DNA from 3 places in the Halomonas sp. GFAJ-1 genome. Region 3 is predicted to be linked to each of the others. Evidence: predicted binding sites of a transcription regulator. Region 3 holds the regulator's gene; each other region holds the start of a gene.
What was found. The regulator sigma-54, encoded in region 3, starts transcription at its own class of promoters, with help from an activator protein. The targets are predictions, from matches to a motif close to TGGCACNNNNNTTGCTNT.
Positions count from the first base shown of each region.

Region 1: a site for sigma-54 is predicted at 2,154-2,171, ahead of glnA (glutamate--ammonia ligase). Genes of this name have one in related genera too.
Region 2: a site for sigma-54 is predicted at 1,499-1,516, ahead of speB (agmatinase). Genes of this name have one in related genera too.

Region 1 covers NZ_AHBC01000018.1:6,488-9,768, reverse strand. The annotation lists gene MOY_RS04665 (DUF4124 domain-containing protein) at 1-306, opposite strand, end outside; gene glnA (glutamate--ammonia ligase) at 504-1,910, opposite strand; gene MOY_RS04655 (hypothetical protein) at 2,465-3,085, shown strand; gene MOY_RS04650 (acyltransferase family protein) at 3,095-3,281, opposite strand, start outside.
Region 2 covers NZ_AHBC01000055.1:40,581-43,861, reverse strand. The annotation lists gene MOY_RS15050 (YjiH family protein) at 1-357, opposite strand, end outside; gene speB (agmatinase) at 463-1,413, opposite strand; gene MOY_RS15040 (sigma-54 interaction domain-containing protein) at 1,701-3,116, shown strand; gene MOY_RS15035 (ABC transporter ATP-binding protein) at 3,230-3,281, shown strand, end outside.
Region 3 covers NZ_AHBC01000040.1:156,512-159,792, reverse strand. The annotation lists gene lptB (LPS export ABC transporter ATP-binding protein) at 1-564, shown strand, start outside; gene MOY_RS11890 (RNA polymerase factor sigma-54) at 670-2,085, shown strand; gene hpf (ribosome hibernation-promoting factor, HPF/YfiA family) at 2,173-2,481, shown strand; gene ptsN (PTS IIA-like nitrogen regulatory protein PtsN) at 2,486-2,956, shown strand; gene rapZ (RNase adapter RapZ) at 3,032-3,281, shown strand, end outside.

The sequences.
Region 1 (3,281 bases), on a different contig from region 3:
AATAGCTGCCCCACCCTGGGGCGCGCTAATCACAAAGCGGTCGTAAGGCATAAAGGGCTGCCCAGGGCTACCCTGGCGACGCGGCGCCGATGGGGCAGCGCGGGGAGACGTGGAAACGCTCGGCAGCGGTGCTAACGTCAGCGCTTCGCCGCCGCGCTCCGGGTTATCGGTAAAGGTGACCCTGCCCTGCTCATCCAGCACTCGGTAAACCGTTTGTGCTTGCGCAGCGCTTACCCACATGCACAGCACGAGCAAAGCGCCTGTGAATAAACTCTTTTTTGCCTCAAAACGCCGCCCAAACGCCATCGCGCCCCATCCTTTACAGTGTTTGTACCAATAAAAAACCCCGCCGAGGCGGGGTTTCAGTGCTTATTACAGTGCTGATAGAAGTACTGATAGAAGTACTGATAACAGTACTTACTACTGTACTTGTTAGCGCACTTACTTCGCTACTGACAACCACCGCCGGGGTGATAGTAGCAGCTAGGTATTAATAACGCTGATTAGCAGCTGTAGTACATGTCGAACTCAATGGGGTGAGTCGTCATGCGGATACGCTCAACGTCTTCCATCTTCAGTTCGATGTAGGCGTCGATCATTTCGTCGGTGAACACGCCACCTTCGGTTAGGAACGCGCGGTCAACATCGAGTGCTTCCAGCGCTTGATCCAGGCTGTTTGCAACGGTCGGCACTGACTTGCCTTCTTCTGGCGGCAGGTCGTACAGATTCTTATCCATCGCATCGCCAGGATGGATCTTGTTCTTGATACCGTCGATACCGGCCATCAGCATGGCGGCAAACGCCAAGTAGGGGTTGGCCGTCGGATCAGGGAAGCGCGTTTCGACACGCTTGCCTTTCGGGCTAGCCGTGTACGGAATACGGATAGAAGCAGAACGGTTGCGGGCACTGTAGGCCAGCATTACCGGCGCTTCAAAACCAGGTACCAAACGCTTGTAAGAGTTAGTCGACGCGTTAGTGAAGGCGTTCAGAGCGCGGGCGTGCTTGATGATGCCGCCAATGTAGTAAAGCGCCATTTCAGACAGGCCAGCGTACTCGTCACCGGCGAACTGGTTCTGACCATCTTTCCAGAAGGACTGGTGGATGTGCATACCTGAACCGTTATCGCCCACCAGCGGCTTCGGCATAAAGGTAGCCGTTTTGCCGTAAGCGTGAGCCACATTGTGGATCACGTACTTCATTTCCTGAACTTCGTCAGCCTTCTTCACCAGCGTGTTGAACTTAACGCCGATTTCGTTCTGACCCGCGTTGGCAACCTCGTGGTGATGAACTTCCACGGTCTGGCCAATCGCTTCCAGGGTGTTACACATAGCACCACGAATATCATGGAAGCTGTCTACCGGAGGAACCGGGAAGTAACCGCCTTTCAAGCGTGGACGGTGCCCCAAGTTGCCGCCTTCAACAACGTTGTCGGTAGCCCAGGCGCCTTCGTCAGAGGTGATTTTGTACATAGAGCCCTGGATATCGGACTTCCAGTGCACTTCATCAAAAATAAAGAATTCAGGCTCAGGACCAAAGAAAGCCGTATCACCCAGGCCGGTAGACTGCAGGTAGGCTTCTGCACGCTTAGCGATAGAACGTGGGTCGCGGTCGTAGCCCTGCATAGTAGCCGGCTCGATAATGTCGCAACGCAGAATCAAGGTAGCGTCTTCGGTGAAGGGGTCCAGGAAACCAGTACCGTCTTCTGGGCGCAGAATCATGTCGGATTCATTGATGCCCTTCCAGCCGTTGATGGAAGAACCATCAAACATCTGGCCGTTTTCAAAAAACTCCTCGTTCACATCCCGAGCAGGAACAGTAACGTGCTGCTCTTTACCGCGGGTGTCGGTGAAACGCAGGTCTACCCACTTAACATCATGTTCTTCAATTAGCGCGAGAGTCTTGGCTGACATAGTGTCCTCCGGTATGAGCGTGGCTTAAAGCGTAAAACAGAAAGCTATCGATAAAAATGTTATTCGACAAAACATTCAACACGCTAAGGGCATGTGTCACGTTTGTCATTCTGCTTCGCTCAACGTTTGTCTGGCGATAAAGAGCAAAACGTCCAGCGTTATTCCAAACCGGCTATCGTTGTAGCACGCCACAGGGCTTCTGCCTACGACACGCTAGCCGCTAAACAACTGTTTCCAAAATATAAAGCATAGAGCATGCCAACTTTGCACCAATATGGCATTAAAAAATAGCAAGCCATTGTATTTATTAATTTAAAACTTCTTTAACCATGCCTCTTCATGTGGCATGACGCCTATAAGAGCAGCCCTGCCTTGCCATCAATCCAGAAAAGTGCACCAAAAGCACACAATCAAGCACCAATTTGCATCAAAGTGGTGCATGAAAAAACCATAACCCTCATTTTTATTAAGCAACTTTAGCTTGCTACTTAAAGAAACCAAGAACTACAATAAATTACAATTCAATAGGTTTTATAACATGGGAAGCCGCCTTCATGGGTACGGTCTGCTTTATTATTGACGCGCTGGTAACGGGTGCCCGCTTACCACGCCACCTCCACTCCATTCGGCAGTCCGGCCATTCAGACCATCTAGTACCCATTATTGTCACTCATACTCGTGCTGATAATCGCTTGGCAGACTTGGAGCAACGCTACCAAGTGCACTGCGTAATTACCCCCTCCCAGCCACTAGGTGCACGCCTGAACCAAGCTGCTTATATCAGCCAAGCGGAGTGGCTGTTTATCGCGCTAAAGAAAAAAACCATCGCCCCAGAGCAGTGGGACGAGATTATTGCCCAGCTAGATACCTCTTCTCTCGACGCATTGATCATTGTAAGTGCGCCGCCGCGCTGTTCTTCGCGCCTGCTGCAACGCTTTATAGGCTCTGCTATTACGGTGCCACCTTACATCGCGATTCGACGCGCCTGGTTAGAACGCTTAGGCAGGTTTGACCCCGAACTGGATGAGCCAGCGTTGGTAGACTTACTGCAGCGCCTTTATGCCTGCCCCACACGCCTAAAAACCATCAGTAGCAATACCCTACGCTCACAGCACGGCTTATTTGCTAAAGACGATACACGTTACCCACTCCACGCTTCACACCTAATCCCTTAATTCCCGCGTTTATACTTTTAAACGTTTGCCAAAAAGCATGGCGCCCCAGGTAGTCGTATTCGCCAATTTGTTGAGCGCTATAGAGCCGACACCCCCCACTACAATCAGCAGCACAGCGTATATAGGCAGGGGAAGCGCTGTGGGCCCGACAAAAAAGTCTGTGATTGCAAAAAACATCGGGTGGGCAAGGTAGATA
Region 2 (3,281 bases), on a different contig from region 3:
CATCAGGACAAAAATGGCGCCTAGTACGCGCATCACCACCCAAATAGGCCCTACATCAAACATATCGTGAAAGGGGCCACTTTTTATCCAGGCAGGCTGGGCGATTTTGGCGTACAGCGTTACCACGACGGACAAGCAGAGTATCACCACGGCAATGGCAGGCAGCGCCGAGCCCAGCAGGGTTTGCAGGCCATCGGCCATCAGGCCCATACCAATATTAATGGAGTCACCCACTTGAAAGGGGATTAGAAACAGCAGCACCCCAATCAATGAAGGAATCAGAAACTTCAGTAAATGCGCGCGGGGTATCGGTGCCGGAGGGGACGGCTGCTCCGCTTTATCATTGCTATACGACATAGGGGTCACCCATTGGAAGTGATTATTGGAGGTGGGCTGGCGGCGTTGTTAGGTCGGCGCTTTTTTTATTTGTTAGCTATTTATGAGTTAGCTATTCGGTTGGCATTAATCGCTACGCTTAACGCCCGGCAGTACGCAAAGCATTTCATACAGCAGCGTGGCGCCCATCAAGGCGGTGTTACCGCTGGGGTCATAGGGAGGTGACACTTCTACCAGATCACAGCCAACGATATTGAGGCCAGCGGCACCACGCACAATCTCCAATCCTTGAGCAGACGTCAGGCCACCCATTTCAACAGTGCCGGTACCGGGGGCAACAGAGGGGTCTAAGCCGTCAATATCAAAACTGATATACACCGGAATATCGCCCATCTGTTCACGCACTTCTTGCATCAACGGCGCTAGCGAGCGGTACCAGCACTCCTCGGCGGGCACGACGCGAAAGCCTTGATCGCGGCACCAGTCAAAATCTTCAGCGGCATAGCCAGTGCCGCGCAGACCGATTTGCACTACTTTACCGTGGGCTAACAAGCCCTCTTCTTGAGCGCGACGAAATGGCGTGCCGTGGGCAATCGGCTCGCCGAACATGTGCTCGTTAACATCGGCGTGGGCATCAATATGAATCAGCCCCACCGGGCCGTGCTTTTTGGCCATGGCTCGCAGAATCGGCAGCGTCAGCGTATGTTCACCGCCCAGCGTTAGCGGAATGCAGTTGTGCTTAAGCACGTCATCGTAGAAGGCGGTGATGATGTCGACGCTTTTCGGCAGGTGGAAGGTATTGATAGGTACGTCACCGATATCCGCCACTTGTAAGCTTTCAAACGGCGCGGCGCGGGTTGCCATATTGTAGGGGCGCAACATACGCGACTCATCGCGAATCTGACGCGGGCCAAGGCGTGTACCCGGGCGGTTGGAAGTGCCGATATCCATGGGGATGCCAATAAACGCAGCGTCTAAGCCCTCGGCAGTGGCTTGGGTAGGCAGGCGCATCATAGTGGCGGGGCCTGCAAAGCGTGGCATGGTGTTGCCACCTAGGGGCTGATTAAACTCCGACATAAACATCTCCTTGGATTTGTTGTGACGCTCTGGCGTGGTTGACGCATCTTTAACTAAGGCACTGCCTTAGCTATCTCTTTTAAACATTGCACAGACCATGCCAAGTCGTAGATGCCCTAAACAGGTAGGATTACCAGCCAATTGATGCAAAAATGAATCGAATGCGCGCCCATACAATTCATTTATGCATCAATAATTCAAAAATGACTTAAAAAAGAGCCGACATCATTGGCTTCACGTGAGTGGCACTTAATGAGTGAGATAGAACGAGAGAGCTGAGAAATAAAATGAGTGAAATAGACAAGCGCGTACTGCAAACCATCGTGGAGACCGCCAACGACCACTTCTTTATCGTCAGTGGCGATGGGCAAATAGTCGATATTAGCCCAGGCGCTGAAGCGGTTTACGGCGTTTCGCGGGAAGAGCTTCTCTCCAGCAGTGTTCATCAGCTACAAGCGGCCGGCGTGCTTAAACCGTCTATTACCCTGGAAGTGATGCGCACCCGCAAGCCTGCACAGCTTATGCAGATAACCGGGACAGGTCGCCGAGTCATTGCCGAAGCCTACCCTGTGTTCGTCGATGGCAAGCTGGAACGCATTATTAGCCGCTCGCGGGATTTAACCGACCTGCAACTATTGCAGGACGAATACGCGCTGCTGCAAAAACGCTTTAGCGAACACTTAAAACGCAGCCAGGCAGCCCCGGATGCCGAGGAGCAGGCGTTGGATGACGCCTTAGACAATTTGCAGGTGCGCAGCAGCGTAATGCGCGAAATAGCGCTACTGCTTAAGCGGGTCGCCCCATCGGATGCCAATGTGCTGATGCTAGGGGAGTCCGGCGTAGGTAAAACGGCGTTCGCCAAGCAGCTACACCGCTGGAGCCAGCGCTGTGATGGCCCCTTTATTGACGTTAATTGTGCAGCGATACCTGAAAACTTATTTGAGTCGGAGATGTTTGGCTATCAACCCGGCGCCTTCAGCGGGGCCGCGCGGCAGGGAAAAGCGGGCCTATTAGAGCAGGCCGAAGGCGGTACGCTGTTTCTGGATGAAATTGGTGAACTGCCGCTGTTGATGCAAACCAAGCTGCTCAAAGTGATTCAAGACGGCAGCTTGACCCGACTGGGTGACACCCGTGCTCGCAAGGTCAACTTTCGTTTGGTAGTGGCCACCAACCAAGACTTGGCAAAACAGGTAGAAGCCGGACTGTTTCGTCTGGATCTTTACTACCGACTTAATGTCATCCCGGTCACCCTGCCACCACTACGTGACCGCCGGGAGGATATCCCTGATCTAGTTGAAGCGTCGTTAAATCGGCTCAACCAGCGCTATGGCCGACGAAAAATTCTTGATACCCGCGTTTGGTCGACGCTGATGGGCAGCGAATGGCCGGGTAACGTCCGCGAGCTGGAAAACTGGTTAGAAAGAGCCTGGCTCTCAAGCCCCACCGACCAGATCGAGGAACCCGCCGTGCTCCCTCACGCCGAGCAGCTCCCCGTCAATTTACCGAACGCTTCACCCGCACAGGCAGTTACACTTGAACCCCACGAAACGCTTAAGCAATATCTTGCTCGACTGGAACGGGAAACCCTTGAAGAACTCAGCAACATACTCCCCAGCACCTACGCCATTGCGAAGCGACTTGGCATTAGCCAATCCAGCGTGGTGCGGCGGCTGCAGCACTACGGCATCAAAATTACCAAGTGAGTTTTTGCTTAATGCCGCTCACGTAATACACCTGCCACACAAGCGTCACACAACGGCAACATCTTCATAACAAGATTTACCCATTACAGCTAGCAGCCGGTGATGGGTGTGCCATGTCAAATCAATCGCGAATCCGCTTGGAAAGTGTCAGCAAGCGCTGGGGTG
Region 3 (3,281 bases):
TCTGACGCAGGCAGCGTCGGTATTGATGATCTAGACCTCACCCGCGCACCCATGCATGAACGGGCTATTGCAGGCATTGGCTACCTGCCCCAGGAAGCCTCTATTTTTCGTAAGCTTTCGGTCGCCGACAACATCATGGCAATACTTGAAACTCGAAAGGAGCTTGACCGTAGCGCCCGTGAACAGCGTCTAGAATCGCTACTTGAAGACTTCCACATTACCCATATCCGCGACAACCTGGGCATGAGCCTATCCGGTGGCGAGCGTCGGCGCGTTGAAATTGCCCGCTCACTGGCAACCGAGCCTGCGTTTATTCTGCTAGATGAACCGTTCGCAGGCGTAGACCCTATTTCAGTGGGTGATATCAAAACGATTATACGCGCGCTCAAACAGCGACATATCGGTGTCCTCATCACCGACCATAACGTACGAGACACGCTCGATATCTGCGATATCGCCTATATCGTTGGCGATGGCCAAATCATTGCTAGCGGCGACCCACAGTCTATCCTCGATAACCAGAAGGTGCGCGACGTCTATCTCGGGGCTGATTTCCGCCTATAAACAGGCGCCTACCGACTAATTACTTTTAATGGCATGCTTATTGCACTTGCACCTGAGGATAACTCGCACTAGGGTGGAGCTTTCTGATTAACGAGTGGTTCTCAGATGGTCATGAAAGCTTCTCTTCAACTGCGTATCGGCACACAGCTGACCATGACACCTCAGCTGCAGCAGGCAATTGCGCTGCTCCAGCTCTCAACACTCGACCTGCGGCAAGAAATTCAGCAAGCGCTCGACGCTAACCCAATGCTGGAACAAGAGGATGAATTTGGCGAGCAGGCGGTCACCGAGACGCCGGAAGCAGAATGGGCCGAAAGTATCCCTAGTGAGCTTTCTGTGGATAGTGACTGGTCCGACACCTACCAAGATATGGGCAGCACGGGCGGTAGCAGCGAAGGGCCTGATTTTGAGCGCCAGGCAGCAGGACAAAGCCTGCACGGTCACTTACTTTGGCAACTTGCCATGACCGACTTCACGCTACGTGAGCACACTATTGCCGAAAGCTTGATCGATGCCCTCGATGCCAATGGCTACATCACTCAGCCGCTTAACGACATCCGCGAAGGCTTAAAAGCTCAGGGCCTGGACGGCCTAAGCCAGCGTGAAGTAGAGAACACCCTGTTGCGCTTACAGCAGTTTGAGCCCACCGGGGTCTTCGCGCGGGACTTACGCGAGTGCCTAATGCTTCAGCTAGCCACGCTCCCCGAGGAGACGCCGCTTTTAGTACCTGCCAAACGGCTGGTGCGTCAATTTCTTGAGGCACTCGGCAAAGACGATATACGGCTGCTTAAACGACGCTTGAGCCTGGATGATGAACAACTCGATGATGTTATTCGCCTCATTCGCAGCCTTGACCCGCGCCCCGGCAGTGCCTACGGCGACAGCGATGATAGCTATATAACCCCAGACTTGGTCGTGCGGCACGATAATGAAGGCTGGCACCTGGAACTTAATCCAGAAGCGTTGCCCCGGCTACGCATTCAGCCTGACTACGCAAGTTTGATAAAGCGTGCTGATAAAAGCCAAGATAACCAGTTCCTTAAAGAGCACCTTCAAGAAGCCCGCTGGCTAATTAAAAGCCTTTCGAGCCGAAATGATACGCTGCTGCGAGTGGGTCGAGAAATTATCGCGCGCCAGATTGGCTTTTTAGAGCATGGTGAAGAGTCGATGAAACCGTTAATTTTAGCGGACATAGCCAAAGCCGTGGAGATGCATGAATCCACCATCTCCCGGGTGACCACTCAAAAGTATATTCATACGCCCCGAGGAGTATTTGAACTCAAGTATTTCTTTTCCAGCCAGGTCAGTGGCCAAGATGGTGGCGACAGCCACTCCAGCACCGCTATCCGCGCGCGGATTAAGAAACTCGTGCAAGATGAGCCACCGGGCAAGCCGCTTTCCGACAGCCGTTTGGTGACGCTCTTGGAAGCAGGCGGAATTAGTGTTGCAAGGCGCACAGTCGCCAAATATCGAGAGTCAATGGGCATTCCCTCTTCAAGTGAACGGCGCCGTTTACGCTAGTGAACAAGGAAACACCGCTATAGGGCTTTGCAACAGCGTAAAAAGGGTTACAATCGAAGTACAGTCCCATGGATAAGGAGCACGTCAATGCAAGTAAATATCACTGGTCATCATGTAGATCTGACTGACGCCTTGCGTGACTACGTCAATGAAAAACTAGCGCGCGTTGAGCGCCACTACGACAACATTACGACAGTACAAGTGACCTTATCTGTTGAGAAAGAGCGACAGCAAGCTGCCTGCACACTGCACGCAGCCGGGGCTGATCTTCACGCCGAAGCATTAGATAATGACATGTACGCCGCTATTGATGCTTTAGCGGATAAGATCGATCGTCAACTCGTTAAACACAAGGAAAAAGCACAAGCTCGCGCCCAAGGCGCTGGTGTGCGTTAATTCAATGACGTTGGAAACCATACTCCCCCCGGAGCGCGTGCTATACGACGTGCCCGGGGGCAGCAAAAAAAGGGTGCTGGAGTTTTTCAGCACTTTTATTGCCCAAAACACCCCTAGCCTGGATAGCCAGGAAGTCTTTAGCCGTTTAATTGGTCGCGAACGCCTGGGAAGTACTGGTATAGGTAATGGCGTTGCCATTCCCCATGCTCGAAGCCCCCACTGCATCGCCCCTATTGCCGGCTTTTTAAAGCTTGCCGAGCCAGTCGATTTCGATGCCATTGATGGCGACCCTGTCGATCTGGTGTTTGTCTTGTTGGTGCCGGAAGAAGCTGACGACACGCACTTAGCATTACTTGGGCAAGTTGCCACCATCATGAACGAGGCTGATATGCGCCTGCAGCTTCGGAAAAGTACTAGCCAGCGTGAACTTCTTGAGCTTATCACCTCAAAAATTCGTGAAAAATCGGCGCACTAAGCGTCTACCTCGACGCTAGCCGCTACCTTTCTTCATTTTAAGCCTCATTTTTTTTGGCAGCCCAAGAGAAACTCTATGCAATTGGTGATCATTAGCGGCCGTTCTGGGTCCGGTAAATCTATCGCCTTACAAGCGTTAGAAGATCTTGGCTACTACGCCATCGACAACTTACCTGCGATGCTGCTTGGCTCTTTAGTAGATGAGCTGCGTGTTCAGGGTGGGCGTACCCATTTAGCGGTAAGCATTGATGCCCGTAACCTGCCAGCAGCTCTTGAGCGCCTGCCAACGCTACTTGAAGAGCTCAACCAGCGGCAGATTCGTTTCC